3 regions of the Embleya sp. AB8 genome follow, and region 3 is predicted to be linked to each of the others. Evidence: riboswitches for the same ligand, from Rfam matches in the RefSeq annotation. Region 3 holds a riboswitch; each other region holds the start of a gene.
The links. A riboswitch is a leader RNA that binds a small molecule or an ion and turns the genes downstream of it on or off. The one in region 3 is predicted to bind cyclic di-AMP.
Positions count from the first base shown of each region.

Region 1: another riboswitch for cyclic di-AMP. It lies ahead of ABIA38_RS24205 (transglycosylase family protein); the one in region 3 lies ahead of ABIA38_RS38825 (NlpC/P60 family protein).
Region 2: another riboswitch for cyclic di-AMP. It lies ahead of ABIA38_RS21000 (transglycosylase family protein); the one in region 3 lies ahead of ABIA38_RS38825 (NlpC/P60 family protein).

Region 1 covers NZ_JBMHHY010000016.1:70,755-80,909, reverse strand. Annotated here, with positions in the region: gene ABIA38_RS24230 (beta-propeller fold lactonase family protein) at 1-1,026, opposite strand, end outside; gene ABIA38_RS24225 (polysaccharide deacetylase family protein) at 1,026-1,853, opposite strand; gene ABIA38_RS24220 (Type 1 glutamine amidotransferase-like domain-containing protein) at 2,324-2,974, shown strand; gene ABIA38_RS24215 (hypothetical protein) at 3,044-3,976, opposite strand; gene ABIA38_RS24210 (hypothetical protein) at 4,184-5,668, shown strand; gene ABIA38_RS24205 (transglycosylase family protein) at 6,061-7,317, opposite strand; cyclic di-AMP (ydaO/yuaA leader) riboswitch at 7,322-7,519, opposite strand; gene ABIA38_RS24200 ((Fe-S)-binding protein) at 8,216-9,364, opposite strand; gene ABIA38_RS24195 (FAD-binding oxidoreductase) at 9,361-10,155, opposite strand, start outside.
Region 2 covers NZ_JBMHHY010000013.1:209,971-220,125, forward strand. Annotated here, with positions in the region: gene ABIA38_RS20980 (PucR family transcriptional regulator) at 1-400, shown strand, start outside; gene ABIA38_RS20985 (Tm-1-like ATP-binding domain-containing protein) at 892-2,136, shown strand; gene ABIA38_RS20990 (phosphoenolpyruvate hydrolase family protein) at 2,138-2,962, shown strand; gene ABIA38_RS20995 (EthD family reductase) at 3,041-3,376, shown strand; cyclic di-AMP (ydaO/yuaA leader) riboswitch at 3,584-3,776, shown strand; gene ABIA38_RS21000 (transglycosylase family protein) at 3,882-4,502, shown strand; gene ABIA38_RS21005 (DUF6421 family protein) at 5,253-6,635, shown strand; gene ABIA38_RS21010 (SDR family NAD(P)-dependent oxidoreductase) at 6,691-7,392, shown strand; gene ABIA38_RS21015 (threonine aldolase family protein) at 7,374-8,441, shown strand; gene ABIA38_RS21020 (carotenoid oxygenase family protein) at 8,571-9,917, shown strand; gene ABIA38_RS21025 (hypothetical protein) at 9,998-10,155, shown strand, end outside.
Region 3 covers NZ_JBMHHY010000035.1:110,645-120,799, reverse strand. Annotated here, with positions in the region: gene ABIA38_RS38850 (hypothetical protein) at 1-414, opposite strand, end outside; gene ABIA38_RS38845 (PspC domain-containing protein) at 491-1,777, opposite strand; gene ABIA38_RS38840 (PspC domain-containing protein) at 1,911-3,170, shown strand; gene ABIA38_RS38835 (LuxR C-terminal-related transcriptional regulator) at 3,167-3,844, shown strand; gene ABIA38_RS38830 (NlpC/P60 family protein) at 3,936-4,913, opposite strand; gene ABIA38_RS38825 (NlpC/P60 family protein) at 5,065-6,066, opposite strand; cyclic di-AMP (ydaO/yuaA leader) riboswitch at 6,181-6,310, opposite strand; gene ABIA38_RS38820 (hypothetical protein) at 6,687-7,043, shown strand; gene ABIA38_RS38815 (PIG-L deacetylase family protein) at 7,058-7,780, opposite strand; gene pcrA (DNA helicase PcrA) at 7,882-10,155, shown strand, end outside.

The DNA.
Region 1 (10,155 bases), on a different contig from region 3:
CGGGCTGCCGCCGCCGGGGAGTTGCCACTTGGCGGCCAGCGTGCCGGTGGCGAAGTCGAGTACCGAGATCGAGCCCTCGCCCCGGTTGGAGATGTACAGGCTCTTCGAATCGCGGCTGGCGTAGAGGCCGTGCGCGCCCTTGCCGGTCTTCAGCTTGGTGGGGGTGGTGAAGGCGTCGCCGTCGAGCACCCAGACGCCGTCGGCCATCATGTCGGCGATGTACCAGGTGCGGCCGTCGGGGGAGATCTTGACGTCCTGCGGCATCGAACCGGACTGCGGGATCTTCTGCTTGGCCAGCACCTTCATCTCGGCGGTGTCGACCTTGAGCAACTCGCCGGAGAACTCGCACGAGACGATGAAGTACTTGCCGTCGGGCGAGAAGTCGGCGTGGTTGACCCCCGCGCACTGGCTCGGCACGGACTTGACCACGGCCATCGTGTGCGCGTCGCGGAACACCAGTTGGCGGTCCATCGAGGCCATCACGACCGCGTATTTGCCGTCCGGCGTGAAGTAGAGGTTGTACGGGTCGTGCACATCCACCGGCTCGCCGGTCTTGCCGGTCGCCGGGTCGAGCGGGGTCAGCGTGTTGCCGAGGTCGTTGTTGACCCACAGGGTCTTCAGGTCCCAGGACGGCACCACGTGTTGCGGCTGCCGGCCGACCTTGATCGTCTCGACGACCTTGTAGGTGGTCGGGTCGATCACGCTGACCGTGTTCGACTCGGTGTTGGGTACGTAGACCCGGGACGGGAAGTCCTTGACCGCGTCGGCGAGCATGCCGGGGCGGTCGGCCGCGTACAGGTCGTGCGGGTCGAGCGGCGGGGGCATCCCGGGGAGCAGGTTCGCGGTCGCCGCGGCCGGCTCGGGCGCCGGGGCCGAGGGGACGACGGCCGCAGGTTTGCTCGGGGAGGGCGTCGCCGTCGACCCCGTGGAGGACCCGCAGGCGGCGGCCAGCAGGCAACATCCCGCCAACAGCAGGGCGGCCGGGCCGGGGACGCGGCGGCGGGTGGGGGATAGGTGAGTGGTCATCAGGTGACGAGCTCCGACATCGTGACCGCCCGCAGACCGCGGGTGCGTAGGCCGTCGAGGATGGCGGGCATCGCGGCTACGGTGCCCGGGTGTCCGAAGTGCAGGCTGACCACCGAGCCCGGCCGCACCGCGGTCAGCACGGTACGGGTGACGGCGGCGGGGCCGGGGTCGGTGAAGTCCAGTGAGTCCAGGTCGTAGCCCAGGCAGTGCGCGTATCCGGCGCGGCGGGCCTGGTCGCCGACCAGGGCGGTGCAGTCCTTGGCCCGGGAGGGGCGGAACCAGCGGCCGATCGAGCCGGTGAGCCGGCGCAGGCGGTCGGCGCACTGGGTGATCTCGGCGTAGGTCTGCTCGGCGGACATCGTGGAGATGTCGCCGTGATGCATGGTGTGATTGCCCAGCTCGTGGCCGCGGGTGAGGACTCGGTGGGCCATCTGTGGCTGTTCGTCGAGCCACGAGCCGACGGCCAGTACGGTGCCGTGCGCGCCGGCCGATTCCAACTGGCCGAGCAGCGATTCGGCGAGCTGCGGACTGCCCTGGCCGTGGAAGGTCAGCGCCACCTGGGGGCGACCCGCGGGGCCGGAAGTGAGCTGGAACGGCAACCCGGCGGGCAGCGGTGGTGGCTCCGGATAGGCGGCCGGCGCGGAGCTGTTGCCGCCGGTTGTTCGTGCGGCGGAGGAGGTGGACGCGTGCGGGGACGCCTTTGGGGACGCCGGCGGGGACGCCTGCGAACCCCCGTCGCCACACCCGGACGCCACCGCACCGGCGGCACCGAGCGCGGCGGCGCGGGCCAACTGCCGAAGCAGGCTCCGACGATCGAGAGGCGTCACCCTGGCGACCCTACGGGTCGAGGCCGCCCGAGAGCAGTAGGTGTGCGCTTGACTACTCAGCGTGTCGCACGCACCTCGCTGCGCTCGGCCCTGCCTGGTGCCGGCGCGGTGCCCGTCGCGGGCCGGGCCAGCCTGCGGCTGTGGCGTCCTCAAACGCCGGACGGGCTGGTTTGGTTGGCGTTTCGGGAGCTGGTTGCGGTTCGGGGCGGTGGGCTGGGGCCGGGCCGGGTCGGGTCGGTGTCGTTGCTGGGCTTGGCATTGCCCGGTGCGCACCTCGCTGCGCTCGGCCTTGCCTGGTGCTGGCGCGGGGTCCGTCGCGGGTCGGGCCGGTCTGTGGCTGTGGCGTCCTCAAGCGCCGGACGGGCTGGATTGGTTGGCGTTTCGGGAGTTGGTTGCGGTTTGTGGCGGTGGGCCGGGGTCGGGTCGGTATCCGGCTCCGGGCCGTGGTCGGCTTCGGTTAGGGTCCGGTGATGCGGTTGTATCTTTCGTCTTTTGGGGTCGGGGACCACTCGGCGCGGTTGCTCGCGTTGTTCGAGCGGGCCGAAGGGGCCGAGGTTGCGGTGGTCGTCAATGCGATCGACGAGCGGCCGGCGGCCGTGCGTGCGCTCGGGGTCGAGCAGGAGTCGGATGCGATGCGGGCCCTGGGGCTGCGGCCGACCGAGGTCGACCTGCGTGCGTACTTCGATCGGCCCGCCGCCGAAGTCGCCGCCGTGCTGGGCCGGTTCGCCGCAGTGTGGGTGCGCGGCGGCAATGTGTTCCTGCTGCGCCACGCGCTGGCCCGCAGCGGGGCGGACACCGTACTGGTGGACCTGTTGCGCCGCGACGCCATCGTCTACGCGGGCTACAGCGCCGGTGCCTGTGTCCTCGCGCCCAGCCTGCGCGGGCTCGAACGGTGCGACGACGCGGACGTGGTGACCGCGCTGTACGGCGACCCGGTGTGTTGGGACGGCCTGGCGGTGCTGGACCACGCCGTCGTACCGCACTTCGACACCCCCGGTCACCCCGAGAGCGAGGTACTCGGCCGGGTGGTGGCCGAATATCGCGCCTCGGGCGTGCCGCACCGCACGCTGCGCGACGACCAGGTGCTCGTACACGACGGCGACCGCGTCGAGGTGCACTGACCTCGACCGGCGGCCGGGCGGCGCCGCCCCGTGGTGGGCGCCGTCCGGCCGTACCGAGGTGTCCTGGCCTCAGCCCTGCGTCGGCGGCACCGCCCCCTGCCACGCGCGCAGGATGTTCAGCGCCTCGATCGTGACGCCGGGGCGGGACTCCACGCGTACCGTCGGGGACCACTCCGCCCAGCGGATCGGCCAGCCCCCGTCGGCCTCTTGGGCTTCGGCCAACGCGCGCAGGCCCACCCGCAGTTCCGCGTCGGTGAACCAGGTCCGGGCCACGTTGTCCGGGTGTGGGGCGTAGTCGTGCGGCAGGTGGTATTCGCCGACCGCGTAGCCGGGGGCGAGTCGGGCGCGGTCCGGGTGCGCCGGGTCGAGCAGGACCAGCCTTTGCTCGCGCACCAGTTCGCCCAGCCGGCGGGACTGCCGCTCGGCCCAGGCCCGATCGGGGGTGTGGTCGAGGAAGGTGACCGCGGCCTCGATCTCGTACGGGTGGGTGTCGGCCAACTTCTCCACGGCGGTGTGGCAGAACTCGGTCGCCGCCGTCACCCACGCGTGTTCGACCCCGGCCCGGAGCAGCGGCCCGAGGATCCAGCCGGTCGGAATCAGGCCGGCCACCGGCGGCTCCGGGACCACCAGCCACGGCGGGTGCGGGTAGTCGCGCAGCGCGGGCAGCGCCGGTGGCACCCCACCGACCTCCGTGGACACGCTCGCCAGCCAGTCGCACAGCCGGGACATCCGGGCCGCGTCGCGCAACGCGTCGGTCTCCACCAGGACCGGCATCGCTGTGCGCAGGGTGGCCGGGTGCGGTACGGGTCCGCGTACGTCCGGCTCCAGGCCGTACGCGTAGCCCCCGTCCGGGGTCAGGTAGGCGTCCAGCGCGGCAAGCACCCCGGCGGGCGCCTCGCGATCGCCGAACAGGTATGCGAAGCGGCGCTGTTCCAGCACGCGACCGGATGTCCACAGGAACTGTTCGGCCCGCGCGAGCATTTCATCCGTGATCCATTGCATGTCTCGACGCTAGGTGTCCGACCGCGACCGGTCTTGAACGAATCGGACATCGGGCGCGTCGCCGAGGGATGCGTGGCCGGTGCGTGTCGGGACGTGGGCCCGGCGGTGACGGTTGGTGGAATTCGACCGCGCGGGGGTTGGCCCGCGAGCCCTTCGCCGGCCACGGTGGGCGGGTCAGGCTCGCCGATTTTGTTCGGGGGATTGCTCGTGTTCGCTCGATCTCGCATCCAAGGGCCGCGCCGCGCCGTGTTGGCCGGCGCCGTACTGGCCGCCGCGGTCGGCCTGGTTGGTCCGGTCCCGGCGGCCCAGGCCGCCGAGTCGGCCGAGTCGGCCCAGTCGGCCGATTCGGCCCAATCCGCCGACGCGCACGGCACGTTCTCCGTGCGGCGTGGCGGCCGTCCCGTCGTGGTCCCGTTCCGGACCGGGCGCGACGGCGAGGCGCTGGTCACGCTGACCCTGGCCGCGCCCGGCGTCGACTGGGGCAAGGCCGGCGCGGAGTCGGCGGTCGTACAGCTGTTCGTCGACGGGCGGCCCGCCGGCGACGTGGTGGTGTTCGGCAACGAGCCGACCGAGCGCAGCTTCGCGCTCGGCGCGCTGCGCAAGGGCCGGCACGAACTCGGCGTCAAGTTCGCCGAGGACCGCTCGCCGGGCGGCACCGTGGTGCGGATCTCCCGACTGCGTACCGAGAACATCGCGGTCGGCGACCGGCGGCACGCCGTGGCGGCGAATGCGCCGATCCTGTACGGCCGAAACATCCCGAACAACCCGGGCGGCGCGACCGGCCCGTTCCAGAACGCGGTCACCGACACACCCATCCTGGCCTGGTCCCAGGAGGCGCCGGCGCCCACGGCCGGGCATCGGATACTGACCTACTCGATCATCTGGAGCAACGAGGACGGCGGTACCTCGACGCCCGCCCTGATGGCCCGTTGGGGTCGGACCACCGACATCGAGTGGGTGTACCACGTCGAGGTGGACGGCCGTGGCAAGGTGGTGCCGGGCACGGCGTTCTTCCAGTCGGCCGAGCACGGCACCCAGCCGTTCACCGGGCGCTACGAGGACGGCCATCCGCTGCTGCAGACCTGCACGTTGAACAACAACATGTGCGATGTCGTGGACGACCCGATGCGGTTCGCGCCGTCGGCGATGGAGCGGCTGGCCGACCCGACCAAGACCGCGCGCGAGGAGATCATGGACCGGCACCCATGGGTGTATCCGGTGATGGCCAAGGAGATGCGCCGCGAGGGCCGGGTGGTCGCCGACCCGCCGGCCGACACCACGACGCTGATCGCCGACCCGCAGGACTACCTGTACGCGGTGGTCCGCAAGACCACGTCGGCCAAGCCGCCCGGCGCGACCGGCTGGAACGGCGTCGCGCTCGGCGTGCGGATCAAGGGTGACGCGACCCTGTACCGCTCGGACCGCGGCCGGCCGGACTGGTCCCTCGAGCGCGACCTGCCGGCGGCGACGACGGTACGGCTCCCGCACGGGACCAAGGCGTCGGACATCGTCGAGGTGGTGGCGATTCGCACGGTGAAGGGGGTCGATCCCGGGTCCACCATCACGGTGAACGGGATCAACCGGGCGTTTGTGCTGGACCGGAACGACCGGCCGGGAGCGGCGGTGCCGGTCCACCCGAAGCCGGTCACGCTGACCGCGGCGGCGCCGGAGGCGGTGCTGTATCGCCGGTGAGCCGGTTGATACCGGACGCCGGCCGGGCTTGATGGGGTGTTCTCAAGCGCGGTCGGACACCGGTGCCGCGCTCCGCGACGGGCGCGGCACCGGGGATACCGAACGCCGGCCGGGCCGAATGCGGCCCGGCCGGCGTTCGGGCTCCGTCGTGGACCCGGCGCGGCCTGCGGCCCAGGCGTCCTCAAACGCCGGACGGGCTGTCTTGGTCGGGGTTGTGCAGAATCGGTTGCGGTTTGCGACCGGGGCGCTCGCCGGGCCGGAACGCCGCAAGGGCCGGGCTCGTCGACTGGTGGTCGACGGGCCCGGCCCTTTGGCTACCGCGTTACTGCGCTACTGCGTTTTTGCCGTGCTGCGTTACTGCCGTACTACGGAACTGCCCGGTGACGCGACGATCAGAGGTTGACGCCGTGCGCGCGCAGGTAGGTGACGGGGTTGATGCCGCTGCCGTAGTTCGGGGTGGTGCGGATCTCGAAGTGCAGGTGCGGGCCGGTCACGTTGCCGGTCGCGCCCGAGAGGCCGATCTGCTGGCCGGTGCTCACCGTGGCGCCGGCGCGGACGCCGATGCTGGAGAGGTGGGCGTACTGCGAGTACTTGCCGTCCGCGTGCTTGATCACGATCTCGTTGCCGTACGCACCGCCGTTGCCGGCGCTGACCACGGTGCCCGAGGTGATCGCCTTCACCGGGGTGCCGGTGCCGACCACGAAGTCCTGGCCGGTGTGGCTGCCGCTGGACCACATGCTGCCGCTGGTGCCGAACGCGGTGCCCAGGGCGCCGTTCACGGGGGCGACGTAGCCGGACGAGTTCACCGCGGTGCTGCCGGCCTTGGCCGAGGTGTCCTTGGTGGTGTCCGCGGCCTTGGCCTTGGGGGCCACCTGCACCGACGCCGACGGCAGCGACTCGGTCTTGGTCTCGGTCTTGGCGGCCGGGGCCTCGGTCTTGGCGGCGGCCGTGGCCTTGCCGGCGAGCGAGAGCTTCAGACCGATGTCGATCAGGTCCGGGTTGCCACCGATGGCGGCCTTGTTGTCGGCGTACAGCTTGTGCCAGCCGCCGGCGATGTCCTTGTCCGCGGCGATCTTGGACAGGCTGTCGCCCTTGACCACGGAGTACGTGGTGGTGGCGGCGGTGGCCTCGGCGGCCGGGACGACCTCGATCTTCGGGGCCGGGGCGGTCGTCGGCGCGTCGGCCGGCTTCTCGGCGGCCTTCGGGGCGACCTTGACGGTGGTCTTGGCCGAGCCGGACTTGGCGCTCGGAGTCACGCCCGGGGTCGCCATGCCCTTGGTCAGGCCCGCCGGGCCCGAGGTGTTCGGCCACGCGCCGGGACCCTGGACGGCCAGGACCTTCTCGGCGATGGCGATCTGCTGCTCCTTGGTGGCCAGGTCGGCACGCGGGGCGTACTGCTGACCGCCGAACTCGTTCCACGTGCTCTGGGTGAACTGCAGGCCACCGTAGAAACCGTTGCCGGTGTTGATCGACCAGTTGCCCGAGCTCTCGCCCTGGGCGACCTTGTCCCACACGGAGACGGGGGCGGCGTTCGCGGTGGTCGCGAAACCGGTGATCAGCGGGGCGGCGACGATCGCGCCGGCCAGGCCGAGAGTAAGCGCGAGACGCGCGTTCTTGGGCTTGCGGGCAGGGGTGATGAACGACTGCACGAAGATTTTCCTTCTCCCACGCCTACGAAGTGAGCTGTCGGATTCGGGCTGGAGAGTCTCGCCCGGCCGTGTTCGGCTCCTCGTCGTGCGAGGAGTCGGGCACGGCTTCACCCCAAGCCGTTCGGATATCCGCGTTGTCGCGGACGCCCGGGACGGCGTTCCACTTGGTTCCCCCGCTCCTGCCTTTCGGGTTTCGTACCGTGGCCTCTCCGGCGGCAGGATTCGGCGAACCGGGAGACGCATTCCGCCGAGCACCGGACCGGTGTGGCGGAGCACCAAGCTACGCACACACCCGACGCGGATCCAAACATCACGATTCGCCGAAACCGAAGAATCGGGTCGGAAGGGTGGAATAACGGGACCGAAAGTCCCGAGAGCCGTACGCATTGTGCCCGAATCGGTTACGCATTGCCGATATCGAAATCACGCCGAGTGAGAATCGGGAAAACTCGGTTTACGGTGCGTGCGAGTTCCTGACAATCGGTACGCACGATGTGACCTGCGTCATAGGGTTTCGGGCGATCGGGGCCGAATGCGGTTCGGGTCCTCGGCCGGCGGCGGAGAAGCCCAGGTGGTGGCGGGTTCGGCGCGGGTTGCGCGACGCGGGGGTGACGGAACGCGATGCGGCGGGGGCGGGGCGGGGGCCGGCGACCGGGCGACGCACCTGGCAACCGGGCGACGCACCTATGGAAGTGGAAGCCGCACCTATAGAAGAAGCCGCACCTATAGAAGGGGAGCGGTCCATGAAGGGGAGCGGCCCGCGCCCGCGGACCGGGCACGACGCACGCGGCTCCCCCCGTGTGGAGTCGCATGCGTCGAACGCGGCCCGCGGGCGCGGGCCCGACGGGTCGGCGCGGTGGCCGGAAGCGGGTGGGCGCCGGCGGATCGGCGCGGTGGGTCAGCGCACGCGCGCGCCGCCGTCCGCCTCGGTGAGGAACTCGGCCAGGTGCACCGCGCGCACCCGCGACTTTCGCCGGCGCAGCCCGGTGCGCAGCTGACGCAGGCAGCCCGGGTTGACCGCGACCACGACATCGGCGCCGGTCGCCTCGATCGCGTCCAGCTTGCGATCCAGGATCCGGCGGGACTCGATCGGCCGGAGCAGGGAGTACGTGCCGGCCGCGCCGCAGCACTCCCCGGCGCCCGGGGTCTCCACGAAGTCGGCGACCTGGGCCAGGAGTTCGCGTGGTTCGCGCCAGACGCCCAGGCCGTTGCGCAGGTGGCAGGAGTCCTGGAGGGTGACCTTGACCCGGCGGCCGGCCACCCGGCGTTCGGGCAGCTCGGATACGTCGACCACCTCGGACAGTTCGGCGACCCGATCCCGGCCGATCACGTCGGCCAGGTGCGCCGCGCAGCCCCCGGAGGTGGTGACGATCCGGCCGGGCAACTGCTCGCCGAGGCGTTCGGCCATGACGCGCCCCTTCTTCAGCTCGCCGTTGTGCGCGTGCAGCGCGCCGCAACATCCCTGGTTGTCGGGCACGGCGAGGCCGGGCAACAACTTCCGGGCGGCCCGGGCCACCCTGGGGAACATCGCGCGTTCGAAGCAGCCGAGCATCAACGAGGCGCCCGCGCCCGGGACTTGCTCGCCGGCTGCCCTGGCGCTCGCGGCGGCTGGGGTCGGGGTCTTGGCCGGGGTCTTGGCAGCAGGAGCGGTCGCGCGCTTTCGTGCGGCGGGCAGTACGTACCGTCCCCACCCCATCGCCCGGACCACCGGTGGCATGCTCACCACGACGGTCAACAGCCGGGCCAGTGGCGGGCGTTGCCGACCGCGCCACTGGTGTTCGCGCCACTGTTCGAGCAGCGAGCCGTACGGCACACCCGCCGGGCAGACCGGTTCGCAGGCCCGGCAGCCCAGGCAGGCCGAGGACTGTTCGAGCAGGACCGGATCGTCGGCGTCGAGCTTTCCGGTTTCCAGGGCCCGCATCAGATTGATCCGGCCGCGCGGCGAGGACGCCTCGTCGCCGGTCTCCGCGTAGGTCGGGCAGGCCGGCAGACAGAACCCGCAGGAGATGCAGCGGGAGAGTTCCTCGGGATCGAATACACCGGTCATGAGCCGAGCTTTCCGGGATTGAGGATGCGGGCCGGATCGAAGGCGGTTTTGATGCGGCGCAGCAAGTCGAGCTGATCGTCCCCGAGTTGGGCCCGCAGGTGGGGCAACTTGGCGGCGCCGACGCCGTGTTCCCCGGTGATCGTGCCGCCCAGCTCGATCGCGGTGCGGAAGATGTCGTCGAACGCGGCGTGCGCGCGCTCGACCGACTCCGTGTCGTTCGGGTCGGCCACCACGCAGGTCGGGTGCAGGTTGCCGTCGCCGGCGTGGCCGAAGGTGGCGATGGTGACGTCGTGCTTGTCGGCGATCGTGTCGATCCGGTCGACCATCTCGGCGATCCTCGGGCGCGGCACGGTGGCGTCCTCGAGGATGGTCAGCGAGCCGAGGCGGGACAGTGCGGGCAGCGAACAGCGGCGTGCGGTGAGCAGTGCCTCGGCGCCCGCCACGTCCTCGGCCAGGGTCCATTCGGTGGCACCGGCCGCGTCGCACAGTTCGGCCATCCGGGCCAGATCGCGCGTGACCGCGTCGGCGGCGCCGTCGTCGCCGAACAGCAGCAGGGCCCCCGCGTCCCGGCGCAGACCCAGGTGGGCGAAGTCCTCGACCGCGTTGATACAGCTGCGGTCCAGGAATTCGAGCGTCGCGGGCACGATGCCGGCCGAGAGGATGTCGCCGACCGCGCGGCCGGCGTGCGCCAGGTCGGGGAAGTAGGCAAGCCCGGTGCCGGTGTCGGCGGGGGCCGGGAGGAGGGCGATGGTGATCTCGGTGATCACCGCGAGGGTCCCCTCCGAGCCGGT
Region 2 (10,155 bases), on a different contig from region 3:
AGTGGCCCGGGCCGACGGGCTGCGCGGCGCGTTGGAGGAGGCGTGGCACGCGGGCCGGATCGCGGGCACCAGGGCGGGCCGGGTCGAGGTGGTGGGACACGCCGAACTCGCGTCGCACGTGGCGCTGTTGGCCGCGGTGCCGGAGGATGTGCGGCGGGCCTTCCGGGGGCGGCTGCTGGAGCCGCTGCGGGCGTACGACACGAGCCACCAGGCGGACCTGGTCGGCACGCTGGAGGTATTCCTGGACTGCGACGGCTCCTGGACCCGCTGCGCGGCCCGCCTGCACGTGCACGTGAACACGCTGCGCTACCGAATAGGCCGCATCGAGGAACTCACGGGCCGCCAATTGGCCCGCCTGGAAGACAAGGTGGACTTCTTCCTGGCCCTGAGGCTGCGCTGAGGCCGGGGCGGGGTGGGAACGGCCCGGGCCCGGCGGCCGGCCGGGCGGCGGGTTCGCAGCACAACCGGGCGGGTGGCGCAGCCGGTTGCCGGTCGGGGTCCGGGGCGGTGCCGCGCACCTGATCGCCCGTCCGCTGCGCGGCTGTCCGAGCCCGGTCCGACGGCCCGTCAGGTCGCGGACCTCGTCGGCGAGTTGTTCGCAGCGGCTCGGGGCGGCGCGCGGCCGGGACCGGATCGGCGCAGTCCCGGGCCGGGCAGCCGGCGCCGTCGCGCGGCCGACGCCGGCCCCGGCGCCCGCGCCGATTGCGACCCGTCCGTCCGGTTCCTCCGCCATCGCCACCTCTGTGACGTGCGAAAACTTGGCAACTCGCCACCCCGTGCTACCGCACGGTGCTTTCAATCGTCATGATCATCGGGTTGGGTTACCGTGCGCGGCCGTTCGCCGCCGAAGCGTCAACCCGGCAAGCCGTACCGACCTCACCGGAGGCACCGATGCCCACCGTCGTACTGATCGGAACGTTGGACACCAAGGGATCCGAATACGCGTGGCTGGCCTATCGGCTGCGCGCCAGGGGTGCCGAGGTGATCCTGATGAACGTGGGGGTGTTGGGCGAGTCGCTCGCCCAGGCCGATGTCCAGGCGACCGACGTCGCGGCGGCGGCCGGCACCGATCTGGCCGACCTGCGCACCCGCGCCGACCGCGGCGCGGCGACCACCGCGATGGCCGAGGGCGCCGCCGCGATCCTGCGCGAACTGTACGAGCAGGGACGGGTGGACGGGGTGCTCGCGATGGGCGGCTCGGGCGGCTCGGCGATCGCCTCCCATGCGATGCGCGCGCTGCCGGTCGGCGTGCCCAAGCTGTTGGTGTCCACGATGGCCGCGGGTGACGTGTCGCCCTACGTCGGCGCGGTGGACGTGACGATGATGTACAGCGTCGTGGACATCGCCGGGATAAATCGGCTCTCCGAGCGGATCCTGGGCAACGCGGCGGACGCGATCGCGGGCATGGCCGGCGGCTACGCCGAGGATCGCGCGGCGGTCGCGGGGGTCACCGGCGAGGGCCGGCCGCTGGTCGCCGCGTCGATGTTCGGGGTGACCACCCCGGCGGTGGACGCCGCCCGCGAGCGGCTCACCGAACTCGGCTACGAGGTACTGGTGTTCCATGCCACCGGGGCCGGCGGCACGTCGATGGAGAACCTCGCCGAGGCGGGCTTCCTGGTCGGGATCCTGGACCTGACCACCACCGAGTTGGCCGACGACCTGGTCGGCGGCGTGCTCAGCGCCGGCCCCGAGCGGTTGACCGCGGCCGGCCGGATGGGACTGCCCCAGGTGGTCAGCGTGGGCGCCCTGGACATGGTCAACTTCGGGCCGCGCGAGACGGTGCCCGCGCGCTTCGAGGACCGGCAGCTGTACGTGCACAACCCGACCGTGACGCTGATGCGCACGACCCCCGAGGAGAACGCCGAACTGGGTCGGCGGATCGCCGCGAAGCTGGTCGCCGCGACCGGCCCCACCGCGCTGCACATCCCGCTGCGCGGGGTCTCCGCGATCGACGTCGAGGGCGCGCCCTTCTACGATTCCGTCGCCGATACGGCGTTGTTCGACGCATTGCGCGCCGGACTCGAGGGCAGTGCCGTCGAGTTGCGCGAGGTGGCGACGGACATCAACGATCCGGCGTTCGCCACGGCGGCGGCGGATCGACTGCACGAGATGATCACGAAGGGACATGTGGACTGAGATGAACGGACGCGAGGCGCGGGGCCGACTGCGCACGACGGTCGAGCAGGGCGGCGTCGTGATCGGCGCGGGCGCGGGCACCGGATTGTCGGCCAAGTGCGCCGAGGCCGGCGGCGTGGACCTGATCATCATCTACAACTCCGGCCGCTATCGGATGGCCGGCCGGGGTTCGCTCGCCGGGTTGTTGCCCTACGGGGACGCCAACGCGATCGTGGTGGAGATGGCGGGCGAGGTGCTGCCGGTGGTCCGGAGCACTCCGGTGCTGGCCGGGGTGTGCGGCACCGATCCGTTCCGGATCATGCCGCACTTCCTGGACCAACTCGCCGCGATGGGCTTCGCCGGTGTGCAGAACTTCCCCACGGTCGGCCTGTTCGACGGCGTCTTCCGGCAGAACCTGGAGGAGACCGGGATGGGCTACGACCTGGAGGTGGAGATGATCCGGCTGGCCGCCGAGCGCGGCCTGCTCACCGCGCCCTACGTCTTCGACCCCGAGCAGGCCCGTGCGATGGCCGCGGCCGGCGCCGATGTCCTGGTCCCGCACCTGGGGCTGACCACCAAGGGCAACATCGGCGCCACCACCGCGGTTTCGCTCGACCAGGCGGTGCAGCGGGTCCAGGCGATGCGCGACGCGGCGGCGGAGGTGAACCCCGACGTGCTGGTGTTGTGCCACGGCGGGCCGATCGCCGAACCCGCGGACGCCGCGTACGTCCTGGCCAACACCACCGGCGTGGTCGGCTTCTTCGGCGCCTCCAGCATGGAACGGCTGCCCACCGAGGTGGCCATCACCGAACAGGCCCGCGCGTTCAAGGCCATCACCGCGGGGTAGGGCACGACCGCGCGTGACCGGCTGCATCCGCACCACCACCGGCAGTACGACATCCACCACGAGCAGTGAGGATCCGGCATGTACAAGCTGACCGTGCTCTACGGCCACCCCGAGGACCCGGCCGCGTTCGACTCCTACTACTGGGAGAAGCATCTCCCGGTCGCCCGAACCATGCCGGGATTGACCGGCTGGACCATCGGCAAGTGCGACGTCGACCCCGACGGCGCGCAACCGCCCTATTACCTGGTGGTGGGGCTGTATGCGAACACCCGCGCCGAACTCGAGGCCACCCTCGATTCGCCCGAGGGGCGGGCCACGCTGGCCGACGTCGCCAATTTTGCGACCGGCGGTTCGACGTTCCTCTGGGACGAGGAGCGGGTAGTCGTACCTGTGGAGCTGCCCGCGACGGAATAGCTCGTTGTCGACGCACGAGTGACCACGAGGCTGCGCATCGTGAACGCCGGCGCCATGACCTGCAAGGATGGCGACAAATCGGGCAAAGCGGTGTTATTCCCGCCTATGGGGCACCTCACAAAGCGCCCGAAATGTTTGCCAACCCGGCGAACCGGTGCGTAGCTTCGTGGTTGTTCGCACAAGCGGACTCCCCGGGCGGTACGCCGAATCCTGCCGCCGCCCGAGGGATGCAGTCGATATCGACTGGCGGCAGGAGCGGGGGAACCAAAGTAAGTGCCGACCTCGGTACCTGCGTGAGCAAGGTCCGAGGTCTGGGGTGAAGCCATGCCTGATTCAGGCGCGGCCGGGCCATTCGTCCGAACCCGACAGCTAACTTCGCAGGCGCCCGACGAGGTAATCAATGACCTTCCGTGCCATCACCGCTCCCGTTCGTTCGCTCTCTCGTGGCCGTCGCGCCGGCATCGCCGTCGCCGCCGGTGCGGGTCTCCTGCTTCCCCTCGTGGGCATGGCGGGCAGCGCGAACGCCGCGACCTCGTCCACGTGGGACGCGGTCGCCCAGTGCGAGAGCACCGGCAACTGGAGCATCAACACGGGCAACGGCTTCACCGGCGGTCTCCAGTTCACCCCGAGCACCTGGAACGCGTTCGGCGGCAGCCAGTACGCGTCCAGCGCCGCGCAGGCCACCAAGGACCAGCAGATCGCGGTCGCCGAGCGCGTCCTGGCCGCCCAGGGCCCCGGCGCCTGGCCGGTCTGCTCGGTGAAGGCGGGCCTGGGCAAGGGCGGCAACGCCTCCGCCACGGCCGACTCCTCGACCACCACCGGCAAGACCAAGACCCCGGTCGCGCCGAAGGCCGCGCCCCAGGCCGAGGCCAAGCCGGTGACCGACAACGCGCCGAAGATCGCGGCGCAGCCGAAGCAGGACACCGCCGCCAAGCAGGACGTGGCCAAGCAGGTCGCGCCGAAGTCGGCGGCCGGCACCTACACCGTGAAGGCCGGCGACACGCTGTCCGACATCGCGGCCAAGCTCGGCGTCAAGGGTGGCTACCAGGCCCTGCACGCCGCCAACAAGGGCGTCATCGGGGACAACCCGAACCTGATCGGCGTGGGCATCAAGCTCGCCGTCTGATCCAGCGTCACCACGTGGGCCCCGCCGAGTACTTCGGCGGGGCCCACGCCCATGTCCGGGGGCGGAGCCGGCAACGGTCAGGCCCGACCGGCCTGTTCGAGCGAATCGAGCGGCGCGGCCGGGGCGGGGAGTTCGTCGGTCGGCTCGGTTTCCGCGGCTTCTTCGGTTTCCGAGTGCGCCGCCGATGATCAGTGGTGGTGCGGCCACCCCGGCGTACATCGTGGCCACGTGTTGCAGCGCGCCGACCAACATCCGCCCCGGCGGCAGGATTTCGTCCACCGGATGTACGCTCGCCGCCGCCTCGTGCGCGGTCGCCGCCCCGGTCGAGCCGCTCGCGGTCCCCGGCCCCGCCGGGACCGAGGTCTTCCTGGTGGTTCTCCGGCCCATGATCGGCGCCTCCACATCGGGTGCCGTCGCGCACGACGGCCCGGTCCAGTGGACGTACTGGATCGCAGGATCGGCGGTCAATAGCCACAGCGGCCGTCGGCTCGGCCGGCGAAATCTTGGGTCTTTCTCCGAGTGCGTTCCGTGATCGGCCGGTCGGCAGGGTGTGAGCAATCCGTGAACGGGTCGCGAGCAGCCCTGATCGGGGCCGTCGCCGGGCCGGAAACGCCGCGATGGCAATCCCAACTAATTCGGGCAAAACGTACTCATGGCGATAAGATTGCGTTTGAAATGGCCTTGCGGCGTGAAATTCTTTTGACATAGGTTCGCTTGACCGTGGTTCCTGCTTTCCGCTGAGAGGGTTCCATGCCGAACATGACCCGCGTAGCCGTCCGTACCGCCGTCGACCACCCGCTGTGGCCGGCCCTCAAGAACGCCGTCGCCGCGCTGCGACCCCTACAGGCCAAGGACGGTTCGATCGAGCCGACCGGGCACCCGTCCGCCCGCGCGCTGGTCGTCGAGATCACCTCGGCGATCACCGGCCTCGCGCCGCTGTTCCCGCACGACGAGGCGTATCTGGACGCGGTGGTGGCCGACTTCGAGCGCTGGTCGGCGGACGATTTCGGCCGCCCCGACTTCCTCGACTCGCTGGTTGCGTTTCGCCCGGAGGAGTCCCGGCGCGACGGGCTCGAACACCTCGTGGTGTTCCCGATGACCACGCAGAACGGCAACCCGAACCGCAATGTCGAGGCGGTGCTGCTGCGCGTGGTGTGGCCGCAGTGGCTGGCCGAGTTGGAGGCCGAGCGCTACGACAACGCGATGTTCGTGCCGATCACGTTCGTCGACTTCACCGACGGCTACGACACCGACTCGGCGGTGCTCTTCCCGGAGACGGTGGCGGTGCGCGAGGTGCCCACGTTCACGTGGGGGGCCATCTTCTGCGACCGCGAGGCGGCCCGCTTCCGTCGGGTCGGGGCCGCCGCCGCGCGCACCCTCGGTCTGGAACTGCCGCCCGAGGCCCAGGAATTGGTGGAGAGTCAGCAGCTTGCCCAGGACGCGTTCGTGTTGTGGGACCTGATCCACGACCGCAGCCACATGCGCGGGCACATGCCGTTCGACCCGTTCATGATCAAGCAGCGGATGCCGTTCTGGATGTACGCCCTCGAGGAACTGCGGTGTGATCTGACCGCGTTCCGCGAGGCGGTCACGCTGGCCGGCGAGGGGGTGTCCACGGCGGGCCTGGTGCAGTACGCGGTGATCTTCGACCGGCTGTTCCGCTTCCCGGTCACCGGCGGTCGGGTGCGCAACTACGACGGTCTGGGCGGGCAGTTGTTGTTCGCCTACCTGCACCGCGCCGGCGTGCTCGAGTGGGCGGACAACCGGCTGACCGTGGACTGGGACCGGATCACCGCCGCGGTGCTCGGGTTGTTCGACGAGGTGGACCTGCTCTACCGCGAGGGTGTGGACCGCTCGAAGGTCGGCCACTGGCTGGCCGGTTACGCGCTGGTCGCGAAGTACGTGCCGCCGAACCCCGGTTCGGTGTGGGCCAAGGGACCGGCCGGGCTGCCGATGGACGGCTCGCCGAAGGCGCTCGTGGACGCGGTGTTGCCCGACGAGTTCCCGCTGAGCATGTTCTACGAGGCGCTCAACCGGCGGCTGCGCGACGTGATCGCCTCCACCCGCGGGATCACCGCGGACAGCTCGGCCACGGGTCCGGGCGCCGACTCGGAGCGGGCCGAGGCCTCGTGAGGCACGGGACGACGAACCGCAGGGCGAACAGTACGGCGAACGAGGAGTCGATGTGATGAAGGGTCTCGACGGCGCGGTGATCGCGGTGGCCGGCGCCGGTGGGCCGACCGGGCGAGCGGTGCTCGCCCGGCTGGTCCGAGCCGGTGCGCAGGTCTACGGCGCGGACGCGGACGCCGGTCGGTTGCGGGCGAGCGTGGCGGCCGCGCCCGGGGCCCGCGGCGCGGTGGTGGACCTGCTGGACCCGGGCGCCACCCGCCGGTGGGCGGCGGACGTCGAGCGCGAACACGGGCGCGTGGACGGCCTGGTGCACCTGGTCGGCGGGTGGCGCGGGGGCAAACGGTTCGCCGACAACTCGCTCGACGACTGGGCGCTGTTGCATGATCTGCTCGTGCGTACCGTGCAACACACCAGCCTGGCCTTCCACGAGGCGCTCGCCCGCAGCCCGCGTGGCCGGTTCGTGCTGGTCTCCGCGGCGGCGGCCGGACACCCCACACAGGGCAACGCCGGGTACGCGGCGGCCAAGGCCGCGGCGGAGACCTGGACGCTCGCCCTGGCCGACGCGTTCGCCGAGACCGACGCGGCGGCCACCATCCTGGTGGTCAAGGCGCTCGTCAACGACGAGATGCGCGCGGCCAAGCCCAACGCAAAGTTCGCCGGCTTCACCGACGTGGCCGATCTCGCCGCCGAGATCGCCGGCCTGTGGACCACCCCGGCAACCGATCTGAACGGGAAACGACTGTGCCTGAACGTCCCCTGACTCCGCGTCACGACCCGAACGCGCGCGGCTTCGCGAGCGACAACTACGCGGGAGTCCACCCCGAGGTGCTGGCCGCGATCGCCGTCGCCAACGGCGGACACCAGATCTCCTACGGCGAGGACGTCTACACCGAACACCTCGCCGACGTCTTCCGCGCGCACTTCGGCGAACGGGCCCAGGTCTTCCCGGTGTTCAACGGCACCGGGGCCAATGTGGTCGGCCTGCAGGCGATGACCGACCGGTGGGAGTCGGTGATCTGCGCGGCCAGCGCGCACATCAACGTGGACGAGTGCGGCGCGCCGGAGAAGGTGGCCGGCCTGAAACTGCTGACCGTCGACACCCCCGACGGCAAGCTCACTCCCGAACTCGTGGACACCCACGCGTGGGGCTGGGGCGACCAGCACCGCGCCCAGCCGCGGGTGGTCTCGTTCGCGGAGAGCACCGAACTGGGCACGGTCTACACGGCGGACGAGATCGGCGCGCTGGTCGCCCACGCACACGAACACGGCATGCTCGCCCACCTGGACGGCGCGCGCCTGGCCAACGCGGCCGCCGCGCTGGACGTACCGCTGCGCGCGCTGAGCACGGACGTCGGCGTGGATGTGTTGTCCTTCGGCGGTACCAAGAGCGGGCTGATGTTCGGCGAGGCGGTGGTCGTGCTCAACCCGGACGCGGTGCGGGGCGTCGAGTATCTGCGCAAGGCGGCGATGCAGCTCGCGTCCAAGATGCGCTTCGTGTCGGTGCAGTTCGAAGCGCTGCTGGGCGGCGACCTGTGGTTGCGCAACGCGCGGCACATGAACGCGATGGCCACCCTGCTCGCCGAGCGGGTGGCCGACCTGGACGGGGTGACGCTGCGTCGGATGCCGCAGGCGAACGCGGTGTTCGCGGTGTTGCCGGCGGATGTCACCGAGCGGATGCAGAAGCGGTTCCGGTTCTACACGTGGGACGAGTCGATCGGCGAGGTGCGCTGGGTGACGTCGTTCGACACGACCGAGGGCGACATCGACGCGTTCGCGACCGCGCTTGCCGAGGAGTTGGGCGCGCGGTAGGCGGTGCGCCGCATGGATCGGCGGGCCGGGGCAATGGTGCCCCGGCCCGCCGGTTCGTCGTGCGGCGGGGGCTCGGGTTGCCGGTAGCGTGCGGGCTGCGCGACCGCCGTCGATCGGAGAGTACTGATCATGGACCCCCGAAAGCCCTACCTGACCGGGCACTTCGCGCCCGTGGTCGACGAGATCACCGGCCTCGACCTGACCGTGCGGGGCACCCTGCCGGCCGAGCTGAACGGTCGCTACTTCCGCAACGGGCACAATCCGAAGCCCGGCGAGACGCCCACCCACTGGTTTCGCGGCAGCGGCATGTTGCACGGGATCCGGCTGCGCGGGGGGCGGGCCGAGTGGTACCGCAATCGGTGGGTGCGCACCCCCGCGCCGGCCGGCGCGCCGTACGAGGGTGCGGACGGCGAGGTGGACCGGACCGCGAGCATCGCCGGGACGCATATCGTCGAGCACGCCGGTCGGTTGCTCGCACTCCAGGAGGCCAACCTGCCGTTCGAGGTGACCGAGGAGTTGGACACGGTGGGTCCGTACGACTTCGCCGGCCGGTTGACCACCGCGATGACCGCGCATCCGAAGGTGGATCCGGTCGGTGGCGAACTGCACTTCTTCGGCTCCTCGCCGTTCCCGCCGTTCCTGACCTACTACGTGGCCTCCGCCGAGGGGCGGATCACTCGCGCGGAGAGCATCCCAGGCGCCGGGCCCTCGCTGCGGCACGACTTCGCGCTGACGGAGCATCATGTGGTCTGGCCGGACCTGCCGGTGGTCTACAACCCGGCGGAGCGGTCCGGCATCCCGTATCGCTGGAGCGACTCCTACGCGCCGCGGATCGGGGTGATGCCGCGCACCGGGCCGGCCGAGGTGACCTGGTTCGAGGTGGCGCCGACGTTGTTGTTGCACGTGGCCAACGCGTATGAGGACGCACGCGGGCGGATCGTGGTGGAGGGGCCGAGGTACGACCGGTCCTCGTGGGAGAGCAGTTGGAAGTGGTGGGTGGGCGCGCCCGGCCACCCGGACACGCCGCTGGTCGGCACGATCGCGCATCGGTGGATCCTGGACCCGGTCTCGGGCGTGGCGGGTGAGGAGGATCTGGATTCGCTGGTCACCGAGTTCCCCACGATCGACGCCCGCCGGCTCGGCCGCCCGCACCGGTTCGGCTACGCGGTGGCCTTCCCCGGCGCGGGGCTGCGGGGACACGCCATCGTCAAATACGACGGGGTCACCGGGGAGCGGCAGATCGCCGAGCTGGGTCGGGAACGTATGGCCGGCGAGGCGGTGTTCGTGCCCGCCGCGGCCGGCCCGGCCGAGGACGACGGCTATCTGCTCACGGTGGTCGGCGATCTGGCCGAGAACACCTCGGAGTTGCTGGTCCTGGACGCCAGGGACATCACCGCGCCGCCGCTCGCCACCGTCGAACTCCCGCGCCGGGTGCCGGCGGGGCTGCACGGCTCCTGGCTCCCGGATCCCGACTGACGGTCCGCGTCCGCCCGAGGCGGGGAACGCATGCCGAATATGTTTTCGTGTCGAGTGCCCCCACCTGCCAGGATGGGTCGGTGGATGGTACGGGTGAGGGGTTTCCCGCCGACCTGGTCGGGGAGTTCGAAACGCATGTCACGGTGCGGACCGAGGATGTGGACCGGCTGGTCGAGCGAGCCCGGGAGTACGGGGTGGGAGTGACCCACATCGTGCTGGCGCGGGGGCGGGCGGTATC
Region 3 (10,155 bases):
GTCGACCACCGTGATGACCTCGGTTTCGGGTTCGGGCTCGGTCCCGAGCGGGTGCCCGACCATCGTGTCGAACTCGGGCCCGATTCCTGCCTCGACCCCTGCCCCGGCTTCCGCGTCGAGGCGCCGCTCGATCGAGTCCTCGTGCGCCGCGTAGGCGGTGAAGTCGCCACCCGGCCCCTGCGGTGTCGGCGCCGACTCGACCTGCGCCGCGTCCACGCCGGACCTCGGCACCATCGACCACAGCGCCCCGGCGACACCCGCCACGCCCACCCCGATCGCCGCGGCGGCCAGGGACCACCCCGGGCTCACCGAGAGATGATCGTCCGCCCGCAACAGGTAGGCGATCGCGATGCCGGTGAACACCATCCCCGCGATCAGGGCCATCGGGTCGAACTCGTGCCTTTTCGTCCTCATCGGGATTCACCCTCCATCCGGGTCACGCCGTACGTCCGGGTCCTGCGCGGGCTCGCGGCCCGATCCGGCGGAGCGCTCATCGCGGCAACCGCCCGTTGTTCTCGTACAGCAGCTCCACCTGGCCCAGACCGACCTTCAGGTCCAGCGTGATCGTGCCGTGCTCGGGCAGCTCGATCGGGGCCACGCTCTCGGTCCGGTTCGGCCGATAGCCGTCGTCCCGCCCGACCGGCGTGCGCACGTCGCCGACGTCGGCGGCGCCCTTGAACTCCACCCGGACGTTCTTGGGCACCCACACCTGGATCCGCCCGGCGCCTACCCGGGCCTTGACGGTGGCCCGGCCGGTCGGCCCGAGGTCGAGCGTGCGCAGGTCGAGGTCCAGGTCGCCGCCGCCCAGGCGGTACGACGCGGGCAACGCCGCGACCGTGGTCGGGGTGTACGTCCGCTGACCCCAAGGCCCGTTCAGCGGCACGGTGATCGCGGTGAGCGCGGCAAGCAGCGCGGTCAGCGCGAGCGCGGGCAGGATCAGCAACCGGGCCCGGCCGAGCCGGGCGCCCGCGAGCAGGCCCAGGCCGAGGACCCCGAGCAGGATGGCGACCGCGACGGTGAACGTCACGTCCACCGCGCCGGTGCGATTGAGCACCCACAGCAGGCCACCGACCATCGTGGCCACGGACAGCGTGGCCAACGACACGTACGAGCGCGGACGTTTGGTCGAGGTGACCCGGACCGGCTTCGGCGGCCGCTTCTCGCCCTCGGGCTTCGAGCCGCCACCCGGCACCTGCCACCACATCGGCGGCCCCGGCACGGTGCCGGTGCCCGGTGCGGCGTCGACCTGCGCGGGAGCGCCCGCCATCACCGCGACCCCGGCCGGCCGGCCGGCGGCCTCCTGCTTCTTCTTCGTGTCGGACCACACCATGAACAACACCACGGCGGTGATCATCAGCAGCGGGATGGACGGACCGAAGCCCGAGTCCAGGTAGGTGAAGAACAAGGCGACCCCCATCACGGCCACCACGGTGGCGGCCGACGCCCCGTAGTCGAACTTCCCCGCGAGCACCCGACGCAGCACGGGCTGCTCCTCGCCACGGGCCGGGACCAGCAGCCAGCCCAGGCTGTACACCAGTACGCCCACCCCGCCGAAGAGCGACAACACCGCGAAGACGATGCGGAAGATCACCGGATCGAGGCCGAAGTGCTCACCGAGGCCGCCGCACACGCCGGAGACCATGCGGTCCTCGGTGCTGCGCAGCAGCTGCGGTCGAGTGGTCGTCGTCGTGGGCGCCGCGGACGACCCCGGAGGGCCGCCCGGGACGTCGCCGGCCCGGTCGCCGGCCGAGTCACCGGGTTTCATGTCGTCGTTCATGGGTCCATCGTGGCGTGCCCGCGATCGCGTTCCCATCGGGCTCGGCCCTGGTCGCCCCCTGGTTCGACCCTGAGGGGGAATCAGGGTCGGGCCCTGATGCGGCCGGACTTGCCGACGTGTGACGATCGGTCGTGTGACCGCCGTATATCCGCAAGCCGTGCCCACCCGGCCAGTGCCGCCGACTCCTCGGCTCCGCCGTGCCTCGTCGCACCGGCTCGCCGGCGGCGTCGCCCGCGGGCTGTCCGAACACCTCGGCGTCGAGGTGCTGCTGCTGCGGATCGCCTTCGTCGCGCTGGCCTTCTTCGCGGGGTTGGGGATCGCGCTCTACGCGGCCTTCTGGATCTTCGTACCGCAGGGCGAGGGCACCCAGGTCCCGCCGCCGCGCGAACGCGGCCGGGAGCGGCACCAGGCACTCGCGCTGATCATCGTGCTGATCGCGATGACCATGCTCACCGGCGTGGGCGCGACCACGAGCGGGACGAAGGTCGGCGACTGGATGTGGCCGCTGCTCGTGGCCGGCCCCGGGGTGATCATGCTGTGGCGTCAGGCCGACGAGTCGCAGCGGCAGCGCTGGTTCTCGCTGGACGGGCGCAGCCGGGTGGCGGGTTCGCTGCGCACCTTCGTCGGCGCCGCGCTGGTCCTGGCGGGCCTGATCTTCTTCTCCCTCGGCCGGGGCGGCATCGGCGACGCGTTGGCCGCGATGCGCGGGGCCGGTCTGCTGCTGGTCGGCCTGTTGGTCATCTTCGGCCCGTACCTGCTCCGGCAGACCCGCGAACTCGGCGCCGAGCGTCGGGCGCGGATCCGGGCCCAGGAGCGGGCCGAGGTGGCCGCACACGTGCACGACTCGGTGCTGCACACGCTGACCCTGATCCAGCGCCAGGTGGAGGACCCGCGCGAGGTGGCCCGGTTGGCCCGCGCGCAGGAGCGCGAGTTGCGCGCCTGGTTGTACCGACCGGACGGCGAGGAGCCGGACCGCACCTTCGCCGCCGCGCTGCGCTCGACCGCCGCCGAGGTGGAGGACGCGCACGGGGTGTCGATCGAGGTGGTCTGCGTGGGCGACTGTCCGGTGGACGACAAGCTGGCCGCGCTGGTCGCCGCCGCGCGCGAGGCGATGGTCAACGCGGCGAAGTACGCGGGCGGTGCGGCGATCTCGGTGTTCGGCGAGGCCGACGAGGACACGGTCACCGTGTTCGTCCGCGACCGCGGGCCCGGCTTCGACCCGGACTCGGTGCCTGCCGACCGGCTGGGTGTGCGAGAGTCCGTGTTCGGGCGCATGCGCCGCAACGGGGGCGCCGCGAACATCCGCAGCGAACCCGGCGAGGGCACCGAGGTCGAGCTGGAGATGCGCCGCGCCGACGCCGGCCGGTCCGCTGTGGGAAGGACGAACACGTGAACGCCACCGAGACGAGCACCGAGCAGCACGAGGGCCCGCCCCGCACCCGGGTGGTCCTGGTCGACGACCACCGGATGTTCCGTACCGGCGTGCGCGCCGAGATCGGCGAGGCGGTCGAGGTGGTCGGCGAGGCCGACGACGTGGCAAGCGCCGTGGCGGTGGTCACCGAGACGCGCCCCGAGGTGGTCCTGCTCGATGTGCACCTGCCCGGCGGGGGCGGGGTCGAGGTACTGCGCCAGTGCGCGCCGCTGATCCCGACGGTGCGCTTCCTGGCGCTGTCCGTGTCGGACGCCGCCGACGACGTGATCGGGGTGATCCGCGGCGGCGCCCGCGGCTATGTGACCAAGTCGATCACCGGTGAGGAGCTGATCCGCGCGATCGGCCGGGTCGGCGAGGGCGACGCGGTGTTCTCGCCGCGCCTGGCGGGCTTCGTGCTCGACGCGTTCGCGGCCACCGACGTACCGCCGATCGACGAGGACCTGGACCGGCTCACCCAGCGCGAGCGTGAGGTGTTGCGGCTGATCGCGCGCGGCTACGCGTACAAGGAGATCGCCCGCCGGCTGGTCATCTCGGTCAAGACGGTGGAGACCCATGTCTCCGCCGTACTGCGCAAGTTGCAACTGTCCAACCGGCACGAGCTGACCCGCTGGGCGACCGACCGGCGCCTGGTCTGAGCGCCGGGAAGCCGGGTACGACGACGGCGCCCGTTCCCGGAACCGATCCGGGAGCGGGCGCCGTCGAGGTCTGTGCGCGCGACCGGTGGGCCTAACCGGGTCGAATGGCCGCGTAGAACGGCATCGAGTCCATCGACGCGGTGGTCACGGTCTTGCCCGGGCGCGGAGCGTGCACGATCTGGCCGTTGCCGATGTACATGCCCACGTGCCGGTTGTCCGAGTAGAAGAACACCAGGTCGCCCGGCTTGAGCGCGTCCTTGGAGATCCGCGGACCGTCGTTGACCTGGGTCCAGGTGGTGCGGGTGAGCGAGACGCCCGCGGCCTTCCAGGATGCCTGGGTCAGGCCCGAGCAGTCGTAGGAGCCGGGACCCTCGGCGCCGGAGACGTACGGCTTGCCGATCTGGGCCATCGCGAACGCGATCGCGGCCTGCGCCCGACCGGAGACGGGCACGTTGGTCGCCGGCGGCGCGTCCGTCCGATCCCGCGAACTGCGGTCGCTGCCTCGCGTGTTGTCGTTCGCGTGCTCGTCCGAGTTGAGCACGTCCTGCTTCTGCTTCTCGGTGAGCGTGTTCAGCAGGCGGTTGGCCTCGGCCAACTTGCCCTGGATCTCCGTCTTGTTCTTGTTCAGCTCGGTGCGCAGCTTCTCCAACTCGGCGAGTTGCGAGGAGGCTTCCGTGCGGTCCTGCTGCAGGGCTCGGGCCTGGGCCGCGATCGCCTTCAGCTTGGCGGCCTGCTGACCGTCGAGCTGGGACATCATCTGCGACTTCTGCAGATAACCCTCGGGGTCACCGCTGAGCGCCAGCGACAGCGACGGCGGCAGCCCACCACTGCGGTACTGGTTGGCCGCGATCACACCGATCTGGTCACGCAACGCGTTCAGCGCCGCCTGTTCCTCGGTGATCCGGGCCTGCGTCTGATTCGCGGTCCCCTGCTGCTTGGTGATCTGCTCCTCGACGCCGTTCATCGCGTCGGTCGTCTTGATCACGTCACTGTGCAGCTGGTTGACGCGGTCCTTGGTCTGCTGGAAAGTCTGCGCCGGATCCGCACTCGCGCTACCGGCGAAAGTCATCACACCGGTCATCGTCGCGGCGGCCGTGACCACAGTCGCTGCGGTACGCACGGCGGTGCGCGGCTTGGGCTTTCGATGCTGCCCGGGTCGACGTTGGGACGCCACTGGTGGCGGGTCTCCTTCCTCGGCTGCTTGGCGGGATCGGTGGAGTCTAACCGGGACGAACGGCCGCGTAGAACGGCATCTCGCCGACCGGGGCCTTGGTTACGTTCTTGCCGGGGCGCGGGGCGTGGATTATCTGGCCGTTGCCGATGTAGATGCCCACGTGCGAGTTGTCCGAGTAGTAGAACACCAGATCGCCCGGCTGGAGCGCGTCCTTGGAGATTCGCGGACCGTCGTTGACCTGGTCCCAGGTGGTGCGGCTGAGCGAGACGTTCGCGGCCCGCCACGAGGCCTGGGTCAGGCCCGAGCAGTCGTAGGAGTCGGGGCCCACGCCGCGCGGCACGTACGGCTTGCCGATCTGGGCCGTCGCGAACGCTATCGCGGCCTGAGCCCGACCGGACACGGGCACGTTGGTCGCCGGCGGCGGCGTGTCCGTCTTGCCCCGCGAGCTGCGGTCGTTGGTCCGCGACGAGGTGTCGGTGGTGTTGGTGGTGTTGTTCGTGTGCTCGTTCGAGTCGAGCACGTCCTTCTTCTGCTGCTCGGTGAGCGTGTTCAGCAGTCGATTGGCCTCGGCGAGCTTGGCCTGGACGTCGGTCTTGTTCTTGTTCAGCTCGGTGCGCAGCTTCTCCAGCGCCGCGAGCTGCGACGACGCCTCGGTGCGGTCCTGCTGGAGCACTCGGGCCTGGGCCGCGATCGCCTTCAGCTTGGCGGCCTGCTGGCCGTCGAGCTGGGACATCATCTGCGACTTCTGTAGGAAACCCTCGGGGTCACCGCTGAGCGCGAGCGACAGCGACGGCGGCAGCCCACCACTGCGGTACTGGTTGGCCGCGATCACACCGATCTGGTCACGCAACGCGTTCAGCGCCGCCTGTTCCTCGGTGATCCGGGCCTGCGTCTGATTCGCGGTCCCCTGCTGCTTGGTGATCTGCTCCTCGACGCCGTTCATCGCGTCGGTCGTCTTGATCACGTCACTGTGCAGCTGGTTGACGCGGTCCTTGGTCTGCTGGAAAGTCTGCGCCGGATCCGCACTCGCGCTACCGGCGAAAGTCATCACACCGGTCATCGTCGCGGCGGCCGTGACCACAGTCGCTGCGGTACGCACGGCGGTGCGCGGCTTGGGCTTTCGATGCTGCCCGGGTCGACGTTGGGACGCCACTGGTGGCGGGTCTCCTTCCTCGGCCGCCTACCGGGTTAGCTGACGGGTTCGGGCGGAAGAAGGCGCCCTACGGTGCCGAAGCACCGATTCACCCCAGGGACTGCGAGGGTCCCCGGTTCCGGTTTCGCGCCCGATGACACGTGGTTGCCCACCGTCACCGGAACTCGTCCCCGAATTCGGCGGAGGCGATCGTGTCGGCCGGGTGGCCGACGTCGAGCCGATCGCCTGTCGCAGAACACTAGTCACAGCCGTGTCACGACCATCACCAATGCCCTCTGCATTACCAAAACTTTACCAAGGTCACCGTTTCCTTCTCCGCGTATCACGGGAAAAGCGATCGGATTCCCTAAAGTCGATCTTGCTGCGTTTTGGCGATATTTGGCGCATTCGACCCCTCGGCGAGCCACCGACCCGGCGCCGGCTAAGCTGCCCGGTGGTAGCGGCGGCAACAACGGCCCCAAGAGCACCGGCTCGTCCCGGCGCCGAGGCGATGGTCGACGAGGAGTTGTGACGACGTGGACGTGCTGCGCCAGATCCTGGTGGTCCTGCACATCGTGGGCATCGCCGCCCTGCTCGGCGGCGTCCTGACCCAGTTGTCCGCGCTGCGCACCGGCGAGGTGCGGATCGTGCCGGCGATGACCCACGGCGCGCTGACCATGCTGGTCACCGGCCTGGCCCTGGTCGGCGTGGATCGGCAGGGGCTGGACAAGGACCTGGACACCGCCAAGATCGCCACCAAGTTGGTCGTGCTCCTGGTGATCCTGGTCCTGGTCTGGGGCAACCGCGCCGCCGCCCGGGTGTCCGGGCGGGTGCTCGGCACGATCGGCCTGCTGACCGTGGCCAACATCGCCGTCGCGGTGATGTGGACCTGAGCACCCGGCGCGCCCTACCGGGTGTCGACCACCCGGAACACCTCGGCCATCCGCCCGGCGGCCAGACCGAACCGCCGGGCGTTGCCCTCGACCATCGCCGTCACCTGCGCGCGCAGCTCCGGCAGATGACTCGTCTGGCTGGCGTGCGACAACAGCGCGGCCATCTTCCGCTCGAATGCCGCCGTCACGTCGACCGCGTGGTCCGGCGCCGGCGTCGGCGACAACCACGTCTCCGCCACCGTCCACTCCGCGAGCCCCTCCGACGCCAGCAACTCCGGGTGCGCGAACGGGTTCCGGGCATCGGGATAGATCGCCCGCAGCGCCGCCTCGCCCGCCTCCAGGTGATCCGGGTGACTGGGCGCGAGCCGGGCCCAGTCCCGCTCCGGACTCGGGATCACCATCCGCTGCGGGCGCACCCGCCGGATCACCCGGGTGATGTCCCGGCGCAGCTCGAACGTGGCCGCCACACGCCCGTCCGGATGACCCAGCCAGTACAGCTCCCGCACCCCCACGTGCGCCGCCGCCGCGGTCTGCTCGGCCCGCCGGATCCCGCCGATCGCCGACCGCGGCACCGCCGGATCGAAGCCGCCCGCGTCCCCGTCGGTGACCAGGCAGTAGCTCACCTCGATGCCCGCGTCGGTCCACCCGGCGACCGTGCCCGCCGCCCCGTAGTCGATGTCGTCCGGGTGCGCGGCCAGCACGAGCACCCGCTCCACGTCGCGATCGTCCAGCACCATGTACGTACTCCCTCGATGGATCCTCGTCGGCGCCATGATCCCTGCCCCCACATCGAGGCCCGACCACGACTCGCCCACCACCCACCTAGACTCGGGGAACGATGAGCAGCCTCTTCGACGACATCCCCCTGCCCGGTTTCGACACCGCGGCCAAGCACTCCATCCCCGGCCCGGCGGACGAGATCCCGCTGCCGCCCGAGCCGGACGAGAACCACGTATACGGCCTCCCGGAGGACTATCCGGACGACCTGTACGAAGGGCAGTACGCACCGCCGCCCGAGCCGCGCGACGCCTACTACCGCAACGGCGCCCCGCGCCCGGTGGTGGACCCGGCGCGGCTCCTGGACGGGATGAACCCCCAGCAGCGCGCCGCGGTAGTACACGAGGGGTCCCCGCTGCTCATCGTGGCCGGCGCGGGCTCCGGGAAGACCCGGGTGCTGACCCACCGGATCGCCCACCTGCTGGCCGCCCGCGGGGTGCATCCCGGCGAGATCCTGGCGATCACCTTCACCAACAAGGCCGCCGCCGAGATGCGCGAGCGGGTCGAGGCGCTGGTCGGACCCCGTACCAAGGCCATGTGGGTGTCCACCTTCCACTCGGCCTGCGTGCGCATCCTGCGGCAGCAGTACAAGAAGCTCGGCATGAGCTCGTCGTTCTCCATCTACGACTCGGCCGACCAGCAGCGGCTGATGGCGATGGTCTGCCGCGATCTGGACCTGGATCCGAAGAAGTTCCCGCCGCGCAAGTTCAACGCGCAGGTGTCCAACCTCAAGAACGAGCTGATCGATCACGAGGACTTCGCGGCGAAGGCGATCAACGAGACCGAACGTATCCTCGCGCAGGCGTACACGATGTATCAGGAGCGGTTGCGCCAGGCCAACGCACTGGACTTCGACGACCTGATCATGACCACGGTGCATCTGCTCCAGGCGTTCCCGGACGTCGCCGAGCACTACCGGCGGCGCTTTCGGCACGTGCTGGTCGACGAGTACCAGGACACCAACCACGCGCAGTACACGCTGGTTCGCGAACTGGTCGGCGGCGCGGCCGGCTCTGCGCCCAAGCGCACGGTGGACGGCGACCTGGTCAACCCGGCCGCGGCCGGCCTCGCCGAGCTCGAACCGGCCGAGTTGTGCGTGGTGGGTGACGCGGACCAGTCGATCTACGCCTTCCGCGGCGCGACCATCCGCAACATCCTCGACTTCGAGGCCGACTACCCCAACGCCACCACGATCCTGCTCGAACAGAACTACCGCTCCACGCAGACCATCCTCAGCGCGGCCAACGCGGTGATCGAGCGCAACAGCAACCGGCGCGCGAAGAACCTGTGGACGGACGCCGGCGCGGGCACCCCGATCGTCGGCTACGTCGCCGACGACGAGCACGACGAGGCCCAGTTCGTCGCCGACGAGGTGGACCGACTCACCGACGCGGGCCAGACCAAGCCCGGCCAGGTCGCGGTGTTCTACCGGACCAACGCGCAGTCCCGGGTGTTCGAGGAGGTCTTCATCCGGGTCGGGCTGCCCTACAAGGTGGTCGGCGGCGTGCGCTTCTACGAGCGCCGCGAGGTCCGCGACGTGCTGGCCTACCTGCGGCTCCTGGCCAACCCGGACGACACCGTCTCGCTGCGCCGGATCCTCAACGTGCCCAAGCGCGGCATCGGCGACCGGGCCGAGGCGTGCCTGGACGTGCTCGCCGCCCGGGACCGGATCCCGTTCGGGCAGGCGCTGCGCCGCGCGGAGGACGCGCCGGGCCTGGCCAAGCGCTCGGCCAACGCGGTCAAGGGTTTCGTTCAGCTCCTGGACGACCTCACCGCGGTCGTGGACGGCGGCGCGGGTCCGGCCACGGTGCTCGAGGCGATCCTGGAACAGACCGGCTATCTGGCCGAGTTGCAGGCCTCCAGCGATCCGCAGGACGAGACCCGGATCGAGAACCTCCAGGAACTCGCGGCGGTGGCGCTGGAGTTCGAGCAGGCGCAGGCCCAGGCGGGCGGCGCCGGCACGCTCGCCGACTTCCTGGAGCGGGTCTCCCTGGTGGCCGACTCCGACCAGATCCCCACCGACGGCGAGGACGGCGGCGTGGTCACCCTGATGACCCTGCACACCGCCAAGGGCCTGGAATTCCCCACGGTGTTCCTGACCGGCCTGGAGGACGGCGTCTTCCCGCACATGCGCTCGCTCGGCGACGCGAAGGAGTTGGAGGAGGAGCGCCGGCTGGCCTACGTCGGCATCACCCGCGCCCGCGAGCGGCTCTACGTCACGCTGGCGAAGATGCGCAGCGCGTGGGGCGCGCCGTCGTACAACCCGCCATCTCGTTTCCTGGGCGAGTTGCCGGAGAAGCTGGTCGACTGGCGCGGCACCTCCCCGTCCGCGGCC